DNA from 4 places in the Nonomuraea sp. C10 genome. Region 4 is predicted to be linked to each of the others. Evidence: riboswitches for the same ligand, from Rfam matches in the RefSeq annotation. Region 4 holds a riboswitch; each other region holds the start of a gene.

Region 1 (4,611 bases), 3.7 Mb from region 4:
TCCCGCCGGTGCGGGTAGTACGCGAGCGGCTCCTCGGCCGCCAGGTCGGTCAGCCAGCGCAGGTAGCGCTCGCGGTGCACCAGCCCGTTGCGCACCAGCGAGGTGCCGAGCACGACCGTCCGCTCGGCGGGCCCCGGCTCGCTGGGCGGCTGGCCGCGCAGCCATGCGAACTCGTGCCGTACCAGGTCGACGCCCGCCCGGCGGACCGCCTCCGCCAGGTGTGGCGGGACGGGCAGCGCGGTGAAGACCGTGACCCCGCCCGCGCGCAGCCTGATCGCGGCGGCCAGCCCGAGCGCCGCGCGCAGCGCGCCCGGCTGGGCGCGGGCCCGCAGCAGCGGCCGGTACGGTTTCGCGGCGAGCAGTTCCAGCAGCCGGATCGTGGCCATGCCGTCGTCCACCACGACGACCCTGCCGGGGAAGGCGGCGAGCCAGCGCAGCTGCACCCGGCCGGAGAAGGCGTCGCCGACGGCGGCCGGCCGGCGCGGCATGCGCTCGCTCGGCTCGGCCAGCTCCAGCCCGGCGGGCAGGTCGAGGCCGCGCAGCTCGCGCCCGGTCGCCTTGAGGGCGCGCAGCCGCGCCCGCGGCACCACGATGGTGGCCGGGCCGAGCAGCCCCGCGTGATGGGCCTCGACGGCGCACAGCATCTGGAGCGGGGATTCCACCCAGGCCGACGCCTGTTTGACCACGTTTGCTCTCCCAGCCAGGTGATGGCCCGTTCACGACCGCTTCAAGCTAGCCCGGGCGGCTTAAGCCGTGCGGAACGAGACGTGAACAATGGGAAGTATGAACTCGCTACGGCTTTACAGAGAAGGTGTCGAGATCCCGCAACTCGGCCTCGGCGTCTGGAAGGTGACCGACGACGAGGCGGAGCGGGCCGTGCTGACCGCGCTCGAGGCCGGCTACCGCCACATCGACACGGCCACGCTCTACCGCAACGAGGAGGGCGTCGGCCGGGCCGTGCGCGCCTCCGGCATCCCGCGCGAGAAGCTCTTCGTCACCACCAAGCTGTGGAACTCCGACCACGACCGGGTGGAGCGGGCCTTCGACGAGAGCCTGGCCAGGCTCGGCCTCGACCACGTCGACCTCTACCTGATCCACTGGCCGGCGCCGAAGCAGAACAAGTACGTCCAGGCCTGGCGCGGCCTGGAGAAGATCTACCGGGACGGCCGGGCCAGGGCCATCGGCGTGTCCAACTTCACGGTCGGCACGCTCACCCGGCTCATGGACGAGACCGACATCGTCCCCTGCATCAACCAGATCGAGCTGCACCCGTACTTCCAGCAGCACGAGATGCGCGAGTTCCACGACAAGAACGGGATCCTCACCGAGGCGTGGAGCCCGCTCGGCTCCGGCCGGGGCCTGCTGGAGGACCCGGCGCTGGCGGTGCTGTCGGACAAGCACAACCGCACGCCCGCGCAGATCGTGCTGCGCTGGCACATCCAGATCGGCAACGTGGTGATCCCGAAGTCGGTCACCCCGTCGCGGATCAAGGAGAACATCGACGTGTTCGACTTCATCCTGGACCGCGAGGACATGGCCGCGATCGGGGCGATGAACGCCGGCCGCCGCCTGGGGCTCGACCCCGAGACCAGCGGGTGAATTCGCCTCACATATCGCTTTCGCGGATGAATCTGTACGATCTTCCGCGTGCGTGACTTATCGTGGGGCATCGCGGCGACCGGCGGCATCGCCAGGACAGTGGGCGCCGTCATCGCCGCCGAGCCGGGGATGAGGGTGGCCGCGGTCGGCTCCCGCGACCTGGGCCGGGCCAAGGCGCTGGCCGCGACGCTGGGCGCCGAGTCCGCCCACGGCTCCTACGCCGAGCTGTGCGCCGATCCGGCCGTGGACGCCGTCTACGTCGCCACCCCGCACGCCCAGCACCTGGAGGTGGCCGAGGCGGCCATCGCGGCGGGCAAGGCCGTGCTGTGCGAGAAGCCGCTCGCCGCCACCACGGCCGACGCCGAACGGATGGTCCGGCTGGCCCGCGAGGCCGGGATCTTCCTCATGGAAGCGATGTGGATGCGGTTCAACCCGCTGATCCGCATGCTCGCCGGCGACGGGCGTTTCGGCGAGATCCGCTCGGTGCGCGCCTCGTTCGGCTTCGCGCACCCGTACGATCCCGCGCACCGGCTCTGGGCGCCGGAGCTGGGCGGCGGCGCCCTGCTCGACCTGGGAATCTACCCCATGGGGCTGGCCCAGTTGTTCCTCGGACTGCCGGAGAGCACGCACCTCACCGGGTCGCTGTCCCCGGGCGGCGTGGACGCCGAGGCGGGCGGGCTGATGAGCTATCCGGGCGGCAGGCGGGCGCTGGTGGAGTGCTCGCTGCTCGGCGCCTACTCCAACGACGCCACCGTCGTCGGCACCGGGATGCGGGCCGACATCGACGCCCCGTTCTGGGCTCCGCGGCGGGTCGTGCTCAGCGGGCCGGGGATGGAGCCGGAGGAGCACGTGCTCGACGATCCGGCGGACAACGGGTACGCGGGCGAGCTGCGCGAGGTCCGCGACTGCCTGGCGCGAGGTCGTACCGAGAGCGAGATCATGCCGCTTGACGAGAGCCTTGCCATCATGCGGGTTCTGGCGGAGGCGCGGGCGCAGATCCGCTAGCCGCGGCTTTGAAGACTTGCCAGTTTCTTGCCAGATGCGTTACTTTACTCCGCATTCACGGCATACGTCCGGTTTGTCCGGTCGTGTCCGAGAACACCGTCGTATCGCAGGATCGTCCTGCGACCGCTGAATCCGCCTTGCGCGGAACCGGGGACCCACTTCTTCCGGGGTGAATCGGCGCCTCGCGCGCCGTAGGGCAGCTTCCACGCCCGAACCCGTCAGCTAACCCGGTAAGCGGCATGGAAGCAAGGAGTACATCCCCTCGATGGTCATGCATCGCCTCCCCCGTGCCACCCAACCGCATTACGTCCGCGCCGCCCTCGGCGCCACCTTCGTCGCCTGCTTCATGGGCTCCGCCCTCCCCGCCCACGCCGACCCGGTCAACGGAGACGATCTCTCGCTGACGGCCCAGGCGGAGACCGGCCAGACCGCCTCCCAGGAGGCGAAGCCCGCCGAGAAGGACAAGATCGACGTCACCGCGGCCCAGGTGCTCGCCCTGGCCAGGGAGCAGATCGGCATCAGGGAGAACGCGCGGGGCGGCGGCACGAAGTTCCAGGAGTGGTACGCGAACTCGCAGCGCGCCCAGGAGACCATCGCCCGTGACGGCGGCCACCCCGCCGCCTACCTGAACGCCCCCTGGTGCGCGATGTTCGTCTCCTGGGTCGGCGAGCAGACCGGCGCCCGCGCGCAGGTGGGCTGGGACGCCTACACGGTGACGCACGCGCGGTGGTTCCAGAACAACGGCCGCTGGGGCACCCTGGCCAAGCCGGGCGCCGTGGTCTTCTTCGCCTGGAACGGCAGCAAGAGCCTCGGCTCCATCCAGCACGTCGGCTTCGTGGTCAAGGACAACCGCGACGGGACGATCTCCACGATCGAGGGCAACACCGGCAACGGGCTCGTCGAGGAGCGCATCCGTCCCAAGTCTCAGGTCGTCGGCTACGGCTACCCCGAGTACGCCGCCTGATTGTCCGGAAGAATCCCTGAGGTGTCGATGCGGGCGCCGCTCGTTCGACGCGTCGGCGAGACCGGGATTCGAAGGAGAAGCACCGTGAAGTTCATGATCATCGGAAAGGGCAGCGCCGAGACCGAGGCGGGCGTCATGCCGAGCCGGCAGCTCGTCGACGACATGATGGCCTACAACGAGTCGCTGGCCAAGGCCGGTGTCCTGCTGGCGGCGGAGGGGCTGGCCCCCAGCTCCCGCGCCGCCCGCATCGCCTACGGACCCGGCAAGCCCAAGGTCATCGACGGGCCCTTCGCGGAGACCAAGGAGATCATCGCCGGCTTCTGGCTGATCCAGGTCAAGTCCCGCGAAGAGGCCGTCGAATGGGCCCTGCGCGTCCCCGTCCCCGAGGGCGGCGAGGGCGTCGGCCTGGAGCTCTGGGAGGTCTTCGACGCGGCCGACATGCCGGAGACCTCCCTCACCCCGGAGACCGCCGAGCGCGACAAAGCCCTCCGCGAGTCCCTGGAGACCAACCCCCCGAACGCCTGACGGCAGCCCCCAGGGCGACCCCCAGACGCCTGCCGAGAACGCGCCACCCACACCCAGGCGTGCGTGCCGCCCTCAACCAGGGCGGCACGCCCGCCGTGGACGACCGTCCGCCGCGGTTTCTCGCTTCCTGCGCTGAGGTGAGCGCCGGGCATGTCCCGGACGGGGTGACCATACGATGGGCCCGTGACAGCTTCGGAGACGCATGGGGCCATCGAGGCCGTGTGGCGGATCGAGGCGGCGCGGCTGATCGCCGGGCTGGCCCGGCTGGTGCGCGACGTCGGCCTGGCCGAGGAGCTGGCACAGGACGCGCTGGTCGCGGCGCTGGAGCAGTGGCCCCGCGAGGGCGTGCCACGCAATCCGGGCGCCTGGCTGATGACCGTGGCCAAGCGCCGGGGCGTCGACCTGATCCGCCGCCGGGAACGCTACGAGCGCAAGCTCGCCGAGATCGGCCGCGCCCTGGAGGACGACCCCGGACAGGAGCCGCCCGGCCCCGAGGAGATCGAGGACGACCTGCTGCG
Region 2 (4,611 bases), 150 kb from region 4:
GGCCAGGCCGATGTAGACGAGGCGGCCGGCGGGTTCGACGAGGTCGAGCGCGAGTGCGGGCAGTCCGGGCGCGTTGGAGGCGTCGATGACGGCGTGCCAGGGCAGCGCGGGCAGCGACGCCCTGGTCCAGGTGCCGGTGAAGCCGAGGTCCGCGGCCAGGCGCAGGCCCTCGTCGTCGCGGCCCATCAGGTGGACCTCGACGCCTCGGGCGCGGGCGAACAGCGCCGCCAGCAGGCCGATCGTGCCCGTGCCCAGGACCAGCAGCCGCTCGCCCGGATCCAGGGCGGCGCCGCGGACGGCCCGCAGCGCGTTGCCGCCGGGTTCGACGAGGGCGCCGAGCGCGGGGTCCACGGTGTCCGGCAGCCGGTGCAGGGCGGTGACGGGCACGGCGACTTGTTCGGCCAGCGCGCCGGGGCGGCCCCGGCTGATGCCGATCTCGGCCAGTTCGGCGCACACGTGGTGGCGGCCGGCGCGGCAGCGGGCGCAGTGGCCGCAGCCGAGCATGGTGTCGCCGGTGACGCGGCGGCCGAGCCAGGCGGGGTCCACGCCCTCGCCGATGGCGGTGACGCGCCCGCACCACTCGTGGCCCGGCCGTAACGGGTAACGGGACCGGCCGGTGCTCAGGTAGCTCATGTGGCCGGTGAACAGCTCGACGTCGGTGCCGCACACGCCGGCCCTTTCGACGTCCACCACCACCTCCCCGGGCGCGGCGACCGGCGGCTCGACCTCCTGGACCTCCGCCTCCCCCGGGCCGGTCAGCACCAGCGCCCGCGTCACCGGGGGCCGATCACCTTCTGGCGCTGGCTGCCCAGGCCGTCGATGCCGAGCTCCATCACGTCGCCGGGCCGGAGCCAGACGGGCGGGTTCTGGCCCATGCCGACGCCGGGCGGGGTGCCGGTGTTGATCAGGTCCCCCGGTTCCAGCACCATGAACTGGCTCAGGTGGTGCACGATGACGTACGGGTCGAAGATCATCGTCTTGGTGGTGCCGGTCTGGCGGCGCACGCCGTTGACCGTCAGCCACATGCCGAGGTTCGTGACGTCGGCGATCTCGTCAGGGGTGACGAGCCAGGGACCGGCCGGGTTGAAGGTCTCGGCGGACTTGCCCTTGCTCCACTGGCCGCCGCGCTCCATCTGGAAGGCGCGCTCGCTGACGTCGTTGACCACGCAGTAGCCGGCGATGGCGTCGCGGGCCTCCTCCACCGAGTCGAGGTAGGAGGTGCGCCTGCCGATGACGATGCCGAGCTCGACCTCCCAGTCGGTCTTGGTGGAGCCGCGCGGGATGCGCACGTCGTCGTACGGCCCGACGAGGGTGTTGGGTGACTTGGTGAACAGGATCGGCTCGTCGGGGACGGCCTGGCCGGTCTCGGCGGCGTGGTCGCTGTAGTTGAGGCCGATGCAGAGGATCTGGTGCGGCCTGGCGATCGGGGCGCCGACGCGCTCGCCGGCGAACGCGCGGGGCTGACCTGTCGCGACCCGGTCGGCGAGCAGGGCGGCGCCGCCCCGGGCGAAGAACCGCTCGTCGAAGTCGGGGGTGACGTCGGAGACGTCGATGTAGTGGGTCTCGTCCACGCGGACGACGGGCTTCTCGGCGCCTGGCGCGCCGATGCGCATGAGCTGCACGTGTCTTCTCCGTTAGCTGGAAGGGGGCCGATCGCCGGAGACGATGGCGAGGATGGCGGGCAGGTCGTCCACGAGCGCCCGCACGGGGGTGCGGTAGGCGAGGCCGCTGATGCTGATCGCGCCGCTGGGCACGGTGGGCGAGGTCAGGTAGGCCGGGACCGCGAGACAGTTGACGCCCGGCTCGTTCTCCTGGTCGTCGACGGCATAGCCCTGTCTGCGGACCCGTACCAGCTCGGCGTGCAGCTCCCCGGCCGTGCCGATGGAGCGGCCGGTGGGCCGCTCCAGCGTCCGGTCGCCCACCCAGGCGCGCACCGCGTCCTCGTCGGGCAGGGCGGCGGCCAGCAGCATCTTTCCCACGCCGGTGCAGTGGGCCGGATTGCGGCCGCCCACGACGGAGCTCAGCCGGACCGCCCCGGACGGCGGGTCGAGCTTGGAGCGGTAGACGACCCAGGGGCCGTCGAGCACCGCGTAGTGCACCGTCTCGCCGTACCGGTCGCACAGCGCCTCAAGGATCGGGGTCACGCGGACGTGGTCGGGGCGGGCCTCGTGGTGGGCGAAGGCCATGCGCAGGAACTCGTCGCCGAGCACGTAGCGGCCGTGTCCGTGCCGGCTGGCGAACCCGGCCCGGCGCAGCGAGGCCAGCGCCCGATGCACCGTCGGCTTCGAGCTGTCCACCGCCCGCGCCATCTCCTCCAGCCCCACCCCGTCGGGGTGACGGGCCAGCTCCGCGAGCACCGCCAGCACGCGATCGGAGCCTACGAGCCGCTGCTCCTCCGTCCATTCGGGCATATTCCGTACGTTAGACCGTCGTTCCAGGAAACGGAAGTTGCTCGCGGAGAAGGCTTCCCCGGGTGGCGGGAGCCGGTTAGCCTCACAGACAGTTCCACTCATGTGTTATCGATTCCAACTATTGGAAAGAGACATGCGCACCGCTCTCATCACCGGCGGGGTCAGCGGCCTGGGCAGAGCCGCCGCCGTCCGCCTGGAAGCCGACGGCGTCCGGGTCGTCACCCTCGACATCGCCGACGGCGCGGACCTGGTCGTGGACGTCACCGACGCCGCCGCCGTCCAGGCCGCCGCCGACGAGATCGGCCCGGTCGACATCCTGGTCAACTCCGCCGGGATCGTCGGCCCCAACGCCCCGCTCTGGCAGCTCCCGCTCGACGGCTGGCGGCGCACCTTCGAGGTCAACGTCGACGGCACCTTCCACACCTGCCGCGCCTTCGTGCCCGGCATGCGCGAGCGCGGGTGGGGCCGCGTCGTCAACATCGCCAGCATGGCCGGCAAGGACGGCAACCCCAACATGGCGCCGTACTCCGCCTCGAAGGCCGCCGTCATCGCGCTGACCAAGTCGCTCGGCAAGGAACTCGCCACCAGCGGCGTGCTGGCCAACGTGATCGCCCCGGCCGTCATCGAGACCCCGATGAACGCCGACACCGGCCCGGAGGCGCTGGCGCACATCACCGGGCTCATCCCGATGCGCCGCGTCGGCCGCCCCGAGGAGGTCGCCGAACTGATCGCCTGGCTGGCCTCCGACAAGGTCAGCTTCTCCACCGGCGCCGTGTACGACATCAGCGGGGGACGCGCCACGTACTGAGCTTCATAGGCGAACATTTGACCGTTTTATTCCTTTTTGCTACGTTTGAGGCTTGCAGCAGCGGGGTCCGCCATGCGACCGCTGTGTTCTGCCCGGACCGCGCCTTCGCGCGGCCGCCTAATCCGCCATCCGGCGGAGCCGGGGACCCACTCTCATTCCGGGGTGAATCGGCGCCCGATCTCGCGCCGTAGGGCACTTCCACGCCCGAACCCGTCAGCTAACCCGGTAGGCGGCATGGAAGCTAGGAGCAATCCCTTCATGCGTCTCACCCATCGGATCAGCCATCGGATCAGCCATCGGATCAGCAGTGCCCTGCTCGGCCTCGCCGTAGCCACGGGCGCCATGACCACCGCCGCCGGCGCCGCCCAGGCCGCCACTCCGGCCGCGGCCGTCGAGCGGCCCCTCGCCAACGCCCCCTCCGTGGCCGGCAGCGCCGCGTACCTGATGGACGCGAAGAGCGGCGAGGTGCACTTCAGCAAGGAGGCCGACCTGCGCAGGCCGGTCGCCAGCCTCACCAAGGCGATGACCGCCTACACCGTGCTCAAGCAGGCCAAGCCGACGGACAAGGTCACGATCACCGCCGAGGACGTCGAGTACGGCAGCCAGGGCGGCGCTTCGGTGGCCCACCTGCGCGCCGGCGACACCCTCACCGTCGAGAACCTGCTGTACGGGCTGATGCTCCCGTCCGGCGCCGACGCCGCGCACGCGCTCGCCCGTGCCTACGGCCCCGGCGTGCCCGGGTTCGTCGCCGAGATGAACGACACCGCCCGCAAGCTCGGCATGACCGACACCGTGTACGTGAACGCCGACGGCATGCCCTACCGGGGCGGCGGCCACTCCACCGCCCGCGACCAAGCGACGCTCGCCAAGGCGACGCTGGATGACCCGACCCTCAAGAAGATCACCTCGACCCGGTACCACGCCGTGGAGTCGACGTCCGAGCACGGCTCGTACGCGTGGAAGAACACCAACCGCCTCCTCGCCGCGCCGGGCGCCCTCGGCGTGAAGACCGGCTACACCAGGGACGCGGGCTACACGCTCGCCTTCGCCGGCGAGCGCGACGGCAACCGCCTGGTCGGCGTGATCCTCGGCGAGACCGACTCCGGCCGCCGCTTCCAGACCGCGCAGGCTCTGCTGGACTGGGGGCACGCGGGCCACCGATAGGTCCCTTTCCTGCTTGTTGCCTGGGAAGATGTGGCCTGGTGGCAGCCGGGGCCGCACGATCGGCTAGCGTCGAAAACGGCGCGTGCGGACGGTTTGTCCGGCACGCGCCTACTCGCCGGTCGCAGGTCCAGGCCCCGGCTTCGAAAGGAAAGAGATGGTGGAGCCGGTGCCGGCTGACCTGAACACGATTGAGCGCCGAGGCGCGGTGCCGGGACGGGGGTGCGCGCG
Region 3 (4,611 bases), on a different contig from region 4:
AGAGACCTGCTTGCCGACTATCCCGTCGTGACCCTTGAGACGCCTGTGCTCCAGGCAGCCCGGTTGCTCGCCGAGCAGGATCTGCCCGGTCTGATCGTCAAGAACGACGACCAGCTCACCATTTTGCCGGGCACGGAAGCACTGCGACTGGCCGTGCCGCGCTACATCATGGACGATCCGGCGCTGGCCCGGGTGGTCGACGAGGCGCACGCCGACGAGTTCCTGCGCGCGCTGGGCAGTCGTACGGTGCGCGAGGTGCTGCCCCGGGAGCGGCGGGAGCTGCCCGTCACGGATCCTGACGCGACCGTGCTGGAGCTGGCCGCGCTGATGGCGCGCACCCGCAGCCCGTTGGTGGCCATCGTGGACAAGGGCCGGTTGCTGGGTGCGGTCACGCTGCAGGCGCTGCTGGACAGGATGCTAGGCACATGAGCCCGCTCGCCTGGGCGAGCGTCGCAGTGTTCGTGTCCGCCTACGCGCTGATCGCCACCGAGAAGGTGAACCGGGTGGCGGCGGCGCTGGGCGGGGCGTGGGTCATGCTGTTGATCCACGCGACCAACGCCGGGTCGGCGTTCTTCTCCGAGCATGCCGGGATCGACTGGAACGTCATCTTCCTGCTGCTCGGCATGATGGTCATCGTCGGGGTGCTGAAAGAGACCGGCGTCTTCGAGTATCTGGCGATCTGGGCGGCCAAACGCGCCCAGGGGCGGCCCTTCCGGCTGATGGTCCTGCTGGTCCTGATCACGGCAGGCGCGTCGGCGCTGCTCGACAACGTGACCACGGTGCTGCTGATCGCGCCGGTGACGTTCCTGGTGTGCGAGCGGCTGGCCGTGTCGCCGGTCCCCTTCCTGATCGCCGAGGCGCTGGCCTCCAACATCGGCGGCGCGTCGACGCTGGTGGGCGACCCGCCGAACATCATCATCGCCAGCCGGGGCGGGCTGAGCTTCAACGACTTCCTCATCCACATGGCGCCCATGGTGATCGTGCTGGTCGCGGTGTTCGTGGGGCTCTGCTGGCTCATGTGGGGCCGGACGTTCCGGTACGACCCGGACCGGGCGCAGGAGGTCATGGCGCTGGACGAGAAGGAGGCGATCGCCGACCCGTGGCTGCTGTGGCAGTCGCTCGTCGTGCTGGTGCTGGTGCTGGCGGCGTTCGTGCTCCATCCGGTGCTGCACTACGAGCCGTCGGTGGTGGCGCTGCTGGGCGCCGGCGTGCTGGTGGCCTTCACCAAGGTGACCACGGAGAAGTCGCTGGCCGAGGTGGAGTGGCCGACGCTGGTGTTCTTCGCCGGGCTGTTCGTCATGGTCGGCGCGCTCGTCCACACCGGGGTCATCGACCAGGTCTCCAGGGCCGCCGTGGAGGCCACGGCGGGCCGGTTGGACGTGGCGACGATGGGGCTGCTGGGCGGTTCCGCCGTGGTGTCGGCGGTCGTGGACAACATCCCGTACGTGGCCACGATGAGCCCGATCGTGGCGGAGCTCGTGGCGGCGCAGGGCGGCGAGTCGGCGCAGGTGCTCTGGTGGGCGCTGGCGTTCGGGGCCGACCTGGGCGGCAACGCCACGGCGGTGGGCGCGGCGGCCAACGTGGTCGTGCTGGGCATCGCGGCCCGCAACGGCACGCCGATCAGCTTCTGGCACTTCACCAAGTACGGGGTGATCGTCACGGTCGTCACGGTGACCCTGGTGGCGCCGTATCTGTGGTTCCGATACCTGTAGAAACCCCCGCAAAGGTAAAATATTCGCCCCGAAAACCCCTATGCCATAGGGGATCCCGTCGTCGGGGCCCGTTCCGCGCTTGCCCTTTCCCTTGCGCGACGATTACCTTCGAACCCATCGATGGCACGCGCTTGAGCAGCGCTTTTAGGTAAGCCCCCGCGCGTTGCCGATGAATTGCCGAGACCGCGCCCACCCGCGCACATTGCGGGAACACGGCGCGGCCGCCGAATCCGCCCTCTGGCGGAACCGGGGACCCACCTTTCTCTGGGGTGAATCGGTCGCTCTTCACCAAGGGCGCGCCGTAGGGCACTTCCACGCCCGAACCCGACAGCTAACCCGGTAGGCGGCATGGAAGCAAGGAGCAATCCCCGAGCATGGTCAAGCACATCTTCGATCGCATCCCGTCCACCTCCCGCCTGGCCCTGGGCGCCACCCTGGCACTCGGCGCCGCCTTCGCCGGCACCTCCGCCGCCGCCACCGCGGCCGCCGCCTCCCCCTCCCAGCCGCACCCGGTCGCCCACCAGCAGAGCAGCGCGAACCAGTCCACCGCCGTCAGCGCGAGCACCGTCCTGCAGGTCGCCGAGTCGCAGATCGGCGTCACCGAGGACGCCGCCGGCGGCGGCACCAAGTTCCACCAGTGGTACATGTCCTCCCCGCGCGCGGCCGAGACCCTGGCCCGTGACGGCGGCGGCACGCCCGCGCTGTACGCCAACGCCCCCTGGTGCGCGATGTTCGTGTCCTGGGTCGGCGAGCAGGCCGGCGCCCGCTCCACGATCGGCTGGGACGCCTACACCGTCACCCACGCCCAGTGGTTCAAGGACAACAACCGCTGGGGCAGCCAGGCCAAGCCCGGCAGCGTCGTCTTCTTCGACTGGGGCGGCAGCAAGAACATCAGCGCCGTCGACCACGTCGGCCTGGTGAAGAAGGACAACGGCGACGGCACGATCACCACGATCGAGGGCAACACCGGCAACGGCAAGGTCGAGGAGCGCATCCGGCCCGTGTCCCACGTGGCCGGCTACGGCTACCCCGAGTACAAGGCCGCCTGAGCACGTTCTCCGCACCCGTCATTCCTCCGGCGATCCGGTCAGGTCTTCCCTGACCGGATCGCCGTCGTCCGCGGCCCCGGTCAGGACCGCGTTTTGACCGGCCGTTGGCCTGCCCGGCGACGACCCCGGGGGAGATCCAGGGGGTGGAAGCGCGTGCGACATGACGACGGTCCCCTACCAGCAGGACCCGGCCAAGACCAGGCGGTCGCCGCTCAGCGGGCGGCGGCTGCAACTCCGCCACGGTGAGGGCGACAAGCGGCACCTGACCAGCCTGCAAGGACTGTCGGCGCTGTCGCTGGACGCCCTCAGCTCGGTCGCCTACGGGCCGGAGGCCGCGGCGCTCGTCCTGGCCGGGGCCGGGGCCGCCGCCGTGGCGCTGACCCTGCCGATCACGATCGCCATCGCGGTCCTGCTGCTGATCCTCGTGTTCTCCTACAGGCAGGTCATCGCCGCCCACCCCGACGGCGGCGGGTCGTACGGGGTCGCGAAGGCGGAGCTGGGCCGCCGGGCGGGCCTGCTGGCCGCCGCGGCCCTGGTGGTGGACTACGTGCTGACCATCGCGGTCAGCCTCGCCGCCGCGGCCGCCAACCTGGCCTCGGCGTTCCCCGTCCTGCGACCGTACCTGGTGGAGACCTGCCTGGCCGGGGTGCTGCTGCTGACGGTCATCAACCTGTTCGGGGTGTCCGACAGCGCGCGGTTCCTCATGCTGCCCATGAGCCTGTTCGTGGTGTCCGTCCTCGGCGTCGTGGCGGTCGGCCTGGCGCGGTCCGGGCCCGCCGCCACCGTGGGGACGACGGAGCAGATCGTCGCCACCGAGGCGCTGACCGTGATGCTCATCCTGCGGGCCTTCTCCTCCGGATGCTCCTCGCTGACCGGGATCGAGGCCATCGCCAACGGCGTGCCCATGTTCCGCAAGCCCCGCGTCAAGCGCGCCCAGCACACCGAACTGATGCTCGGCGCGCTGCTCGCCACCATGCTCATCGGCCTGGCCGTGCTCATCCGCAGGGACCACGTGGTGCCCCGCGAGGGCGTGACCATCCTGGCCCAGCTCGTGGCCGGCTCGTACGGGACCGGCTGGGCGTTCTACGGCACCAACATCGTGGTCGCCCTCGGCCTGGGCCTGGCCGCCAACACCAGCTTCGGCGGCCTGCCGGTGCTGCTGAGTCTGCTGGCCAAGGACAGGCGGCTGCCCTCGCTGTTCGCGCTGCGCACCGAACGGCCCGTCTACCGGTACGGCGTCGCGGTGGCGGGCCTGCTGGCCGCCATCCTGCTGATCGCGGTGGACGGCGACCCCCAGCGGCTCATCCCCATGTTCGCCATCGGCGTCTTCATCGGTTTCACCATGAGCCAGGGCGGCATGGTCAAGCACTGGCACCGGCTGCGCCCGCCCCGCTGGCGCCGCGACATGCTGCTCAACGGGACCGGGGCTTTGCTCACCTGCGTGGCGGCCCTCGTGCTGCTGGTGTCGAAGTTCACCGAGGGCGCCTGGGCGGTCGCCATCGTCATCCCCCTGCTCATCCTCCTGTTCGCCCGGATCGAGCGCTACTACGGAGAGGTGGCGGCCGAGCTGGAGATCGGCGCCGTGCCGGCCAGGCCCGCGCGGCCGCCCGCCGCCGACCATCCCGGCAAGAAGATCATCATTCCCGTCGGCGGGATCGACGCCGCGACCCAGCGGAGCGTGAGCGCCGCCATGGCCCTCGGCGGGGAGATCGTGCTCGTGTCGGTCTGCTTCACCGAGGAGTCACGGCGCGCGCTGCACGAAGCCTGGGACCGGTGGGATCCCGGAGTCCCGCTGGAGGTCATCGTCAACCCCGCCCGCACGGTGATCCACCCGCTGCTGGACTACATCC
Region 4 (4,611 bases):
GTGAGTTCCGGGCCAGGCGGCTCCGGTTCGGCAGGCCCGACGTGCGGCGGCCGCCGGTGCGCCACCGGGTGCCCGCCGCCGGCAGGCCCGACGTGGCCGAATCCCTGCTGGCCGCCGCCTGCCCCCGCGATCACGTCGTCGACCTGCGCCTCGGGCCCAGGCCCGAGGCGGTGACCCGGTGGCTGGGCGAGCAGCAGTACGTGCGCGGTTACGGCGCCACGGCCGGGCGCTTCTCGTACAAGCTGACCTTCACCCCGGCCGTGCTCGGCGCCGCCTTCGACGGGCTCGCCTACATCGCGCACGGCACCTGTTCGACCCCGCTGTAAGGGTTGTCACAGCGGGGGCCGGGGGCCGATGGCGCCCAGGCGGTCGGCGTATCTGCCGAGGCCGAGTGCCATCGACTCGACGGGCCGGTCCGCGCGCCGCACCGGCACGCCCATGGCGGCGCGCAGGCGTCTGGCCAGGCCGCGCAGCAGCGCGCCGCCGCCGGTCAGCACCGCCCCGTGCGCGGCGACGTCGGCGGCGAGCTCGGCGGGGCAGCGCTCCAGGGCCGTCGCCGCCGCGCGGGCGATGGCGTCGGCCGGCGCCCGGGTGACCTCGTACAACTGCTGGACGGGCAGCCACGCGACCCGCTCGCGCCGCGACTCCGGGTCGAGGCCGCGGACGATCACGTGCCGGTCCAGCGGTTTCCAGGACGGGCCCGCGCGGAGCTTGGCCGCCTCCGCCTCCGCCTCGCCGACCAGCAGCCCGTGCTCACGGGCGACCAGGGTGGCGATCGCCGCGTTCACGGCGTCGCCGCCGGCGTGGACGGTCCCGGCGGCGACGACGGCGCCGCAGGCGAGGATCGCGATCCTGGTCAGGTGAGGGCCGATGTCGACGATCATGCGCCCGGCCGGCTCCGTCACCGGGAGCCCCGCGCCGAGCGCCACCGCGACGGCGTGCTCCACGAGGTACACCCGCCTGGCGTCCGCCTCGTAGGCCAGGTCGCGCACGGCCGAGCTCAGGATGGGCGGGGCGCCGTCGGGCAGCGCCATCACCAGCCGCGGCCGGGCGTACGGGTGCCCGTGCACCTTGCTCAGGAAGTGCTTGACCAGCCGCCCGGCGAGCTCGCCGCCCTCGCGCACCGGCCAGCGGGCGATCCCGTCGTCGTCCCGTACCGCCCGCGTGCCCGCCCCGCTGGAGGGCGAGCACGCCGCGTACGCGTCCGCGCCGAAGAGCGTGCGGCCCGTGGCCGCGCAGGCCGCCGCCATCGACGGCTCGTTGAGCACGACGCCCAGGCCGGGGGCGTAGATCTGGGTGGTGGCCGTGCCGAGATCGATCGCGAGATCCCGGCCGAGGAACGCGAGCGGGCTCACCGCCGCGGCTCCGGGGGGTAGAGCTGCATGTCCGTGGTGTTTCCTCGATCGGGTCAAGGCAACACCAAGTCGCCGGCGCGCGTCCCGCCGATGATCCCGGTTATGCGCTGTCAAGGCCTGCGTGCGAAGCTGGAGGCTGTACGCACATCAGGAGGCCCTCATGGCGGAAACCCCGGAGCCGGAAGTCGACGAGACTCCCGAGGACGAGATGAAGCGCAAGTTCCGTGAGGCACTGGAGCGCAAGCGCGGCCAGCAGGCGGGATCTGGCGGCAGTGGTAGGGGCGCCGACCATTCCAAGATCCACGGAGCCCACGGCCCGGCTGCCGGCAAGCGGTCCTTCAGGCGCAAGAGCGGCGGCTGAATCTGGGTGTTCAAGGGGGTACGGCATGCCGTACCCCCTTTTTCTAGGTAGATCTTCGCCCGAATCATGGGCTTACCTTTGCGTTTGTCCGATTTGCTCGCTAGATTGGTCGGCGTTACCAGGCAGTGACCTTGGCTCTTCACCAGGAAGAGGCGGCTGCCTGGCGCCGAATCCCGCTCCCCCGCGGGAACCGGGGACCCACCTTCTGGGGTGAATCCGGCCCATGCGGCCGGTAGGGCATCTCCACGTCCGAACCCGTCAGCTAACCCGGTAGGCGAGATGGAGAGGACGTTTTCCTGTGATGAATCACCGCGCCCGTCCCCCCTACCGCGGGATGTCATCGGCCGCCGATTGAGCGGCACCATTTCCTGATCTTCCTTTCGCGCTCCCACCGTAGCGTCCGTACGGCTTGATGCCCGGCTACGTCGTTCCGCGAGCGCATCTTTGCTGTTGCCTCACAAAGGACTTCTGTTTTTCATGTCTGCTCGTTTCAGCATGCGTTCCATCGCCGCGATCGTCGCCGCCGCCGGCACGCTGGCGCTCGGCTCCGGCGCCGCCGCTCACGCCGACACCGACAAGGGCACGGAGAAGGTCCTGCTCCAGGGCGAGACCACGGCCTCCTACTTCTGGGACGACGGCTCCGGCCGCGCGGGTGACACCGGCCTGCCGGCCAGCGGCAAGCCCATGCAGAAAGGCATGGCCGCCAGCCCCAGCTGGCCGCTGCTGACCGAGGGCTACGTCGTCTACAAGGGCAAGAAGGCGCCGTTCTTCGTCGGCGACCGCGGCCCGGGCGTCCCGTCCAGCAAGGGCATCATGCTCGACCTGGACGGCAAGACCTTCGCCGACCTGACCGGCGGGAAGTTCAACCCGCGCACGCTCATGGTGGACGGCAACGGCGGCAAGGGCCACATCGAGGTCGAGTACGTCATCACCAAGTGGGGTGACGGCCTGGGCCTGAAGAACCACCCGGTCGCCTTCTCCGAGGGCGCCTACAAGCGCATGGACCGCAACCCGGCCGCCCCGCCGGTCCTGGCCGGGGACAAGGCGGACGACAAGGCGGACAAGAAGGACGAGGAGAAGGCCGTCGCGGGCCAGTCCGGCAGCGACAAGGCCGAGCCCGTGAAGACCAGCCCCGTGAAGGCCGACCCGGTGAACCTCGTCAAGGCCCCGGCCGAGCCGCAGCCCGCCGCCGGCGGCGCCGAGGCGGCCGCGGCCACCGAGCGGAGCAACGTGGCGGGAGCCGCCGTGGCCGGCGGCGTGATCCTCGTCGGCGGCGGCCTGGTGCTGGGCCGCGAGCGCATCCGCAAGCTCGTGCGCCGCTGACCTTTGCGTCACCACGATTAGAATGTCATTCTAGAGCCGTGACCTCGACCGCATCGGCTCATGGAATCGACATCGCGTACGAGAGCTTCGGCTCTCCCGACGGGCGCCCGCTCCTCCTGATCATGGGGCTGGGCGCCCAGCTCATTCACTGGGACGACGAGCTGTGCGAGCAGCTCGCCGAGCAGGGGCACCATGTCGTCAGGTTCGACAACCGCGACGCCGGGATGTCCACCCACCTCCACGAGGCGGGCGCGCCCGCACCGGGCAAGCCGGCGCCCTACCTGCTGGACGACATGGCCGCGGACACCGCCGGGCTGATGGACGCCCTCGGCTGGCCGGCCGCGCACGTGATGGGCGCCTCGATGGGCGGCATGATCGCCCAGTCGCTCGCCATCCGGCATCCCGAGCGGGTGCTCACCCTCATCTCGATCATGTCGACCCCCGGTGGCGCGGTCGCCCCGCCGAGCGAGAGCGCCCGGTCGGTCCTGTTCACCAAGCCGGTGACCACCCGGGAGGAGGCCATGACCCAGGCGCTGGCGACCTGGTCGGTCATCGGCTCCCCGGGGTACGAGCTCGACCGCGAGCGTGTCCAGCGGCTGGCCGGGGAGGCGTTCGACCGCGGCCACGACCCGGCGGGGTTCGCCCGGCAGCTCGCCGCCATCATGGCGTCGCCCGACAGGACCGAGGCCCTCACCCGGCTCAACGTCCCGGCGCTGGTCATCCACGGGGCCGACGACCAGCTCGTCCCGCTCTCCGGGGGGCAGGCCACGGCAGCGGCCATCCCGGGCGCCGAGCTCAAGGTCTTCCCCGGCATGGGGCACGACCTCCCGCGGGCGCTCTGGCCGGAACTCGTCGAGGCCGTCACCAAGCTCACCGCCGGTCACGCGGGCCCGGCCCGCTGATCCCGGGACCGTTGGAAGGGGCGCACCTCGCGAAGCGCCGGGAGGCTGCCGCTCGCGAGATGCGCCCCGGCGGCGGCACGCGCTCGCCGCGCCCGGACGCGTGCCGCCGGGTTCTCGGGGGAGGGTCAGACCTCCAGCTTCTCCTCGATGCTCTTGAGATGGTGCCTGGCCAGGGCCAGGTTGGCCCGGCCGCGGTCCAGGGCCAGATAGAGGAACAGGCCCTTGCCGCCGCGCCCGGAGATCGGCCGGATGATGTGGTACTGGCCGCCGAGCGTGATGAGGATGTCCTCGATGGCGTCGTTGAGCCCGAGCGAGTCCATCGTGCGGAGCTTCGCCTTGACGACCTCGGTGTTGCCGGCCGCGGCGACCTGGAGGTCCAGGTCCTTGGACCCGCCCAGGGCGCCGAGCGCCATGCCGCTGCCATGGTCCACGATGGCGGCGCCGATGGAGCCGTCGATCGCCATCATCTCCTTGAGAGAGATGTCCATGCTGGCCATGCTTTCCTCCGATCAGGAATGGTCACTTCTTGCCTGCTGCCACCGCCGCCACCGCGGCGGCGGTCTTGCGCCCCTCCAGCCGGAGCAGCCCGAGGTTGGCGCCGGGCTCAGCCAGGACTGTGAGGACGACAGTGGGGCCGGCGGCGTAGAACGCGGCGTGGCCCGCGCTGCCG

The links. Region 4 has a riboswitch for cyclic di-AMP ahead of FR742_RS45565 (hypothetical protein). Riboswitches for the same ligand answer to the same signal wherever they lie in the genome.
Region 1: another riboswitch for cyclic di-AMP. It lies ahead of FR742_RS20595 (CHAP domain-containing protein); the one in region 4 lies ahead of FR742_RS45565 (hypothetical protein).
Region 2: another riboswitch for cyclic di-AMP. It lies ahead of FR742_RS04490 (D-alanyl-D-alanine carboxypeptidase family protein); the one in region 4 lies ahead of FR742_RS45565 (hypothetical protein).
Region 3: another riboswitch for cyclic di-AMP. It lies ahead of FR742_RS36440 (CHAP domain-containing protein); the one in region 4 lies ahead of FR742_RS45565 (hypothetical protein).

The regions. Positions count from the first base shown of each region.
Region 1 is NZ_VPFF01000001.1:4,478,623-4,483,233, forward strand. Features, by position in the region: gene FR742_RS20580 (hypothetical protein) at 1-686, opposite strand, end outside; gene FR742_RS20585 (aldo/keto reductase) at 784-1,599, shown strand; gene FR742_RS20590 (Gfo/Idh/MocA family protein) at 1,648-2,604, shown strand; cyclic di-AMP (ydaO/yuaA leader) riboswitch at 2,719-2,856, shown strand; gene FR742_RS20595 (CHAP domain-containing protein) at 2,870-3,568, shown strand; gene FR742_RS20600 (YciI family protein) at 3,662-4,093, shown strand; gene FR742_RS20605 (RNA polymerase sigma factor) at 4,277-4,611, shown strand, end outside.
Region 2 is NZ_VPFF01000001.1:958,499-963,109, reverse strand. Features, by position in the region: gene FR742_RS04510 (zinc-binding dehydrogenase) at 1-777, opposite strand, end outside; gene FR742_RS04505 (fumarylacetoacetate hydrolase family protein) at 774-1,622, opposite strand; gene FR742_RS04500 (IclR family transcriptional regulator) at 1,635-2,411, opposite strand; gene FR742_RS04495 (SDR family NAD(P)-dependent oxidoreductase) at 2,545-3,219, shown strand; cyclic di-AMP (ydaO/yuaA leader) riboswitch at 3,324-3,466, shown strand; gene FR742_RS04490 (D-alanyl-D-alanine carboxypeptidase family protein) at 3,478-4,383, shown strand.
Region 3 is NZ_VPFF01000003.1:1,040,479-1,045,089, reverse strand. Features, by position in the region: gene FR742_RS36450 (CBS domain-containing protein) at 1-429, shown strand, start outside; gene FR742_RS36445 (ArsB/NhaD family transporter) at 426-1,712, shown strand; cyclic di-AMP (ydaO/yuaA leader) riboswitch at 1,925-2,073, shown strand; gene FR742_RS36440 (CHAP domain-containing protein) at 2,087-2,761, shown strand; gene FR742_RS36435 (APC family permease) at 2,922-4,611, shown strand, end outside.
Region 4 is NZ_VPFF01000001.1:803,814-808,424, forward strand. Features, by position in the region: gene FR742_RS03740 (erythromycin esterase family protein) at 1-326, shown strand, start outside; gene FR742_RS03745 (rod shape-determining protein) at 333-1,355, opposite strand; gene FR742_RS03750 (DUF5302 domain-containing protein) at 1,516-1,716, shown strand; cyclic di-AMP (ydaO/yuaA leader) riboswitch at 1,871-2,008, shown strand; gene FR742_RS45565 (hypothetical protein) at 2,194-3,039, shown strand; gene FR742_RS03760 (alpha/beta fold hydrolase) at 3,078-3,941, shown strand; gene FR742_RS03765 (hypothetical protein) at 4,067-4,438, opposite strand; gene FR742_RS03770 (roadblock/LC7 domain-containing protein) at 4,461-4,611, opposite strand, start outside.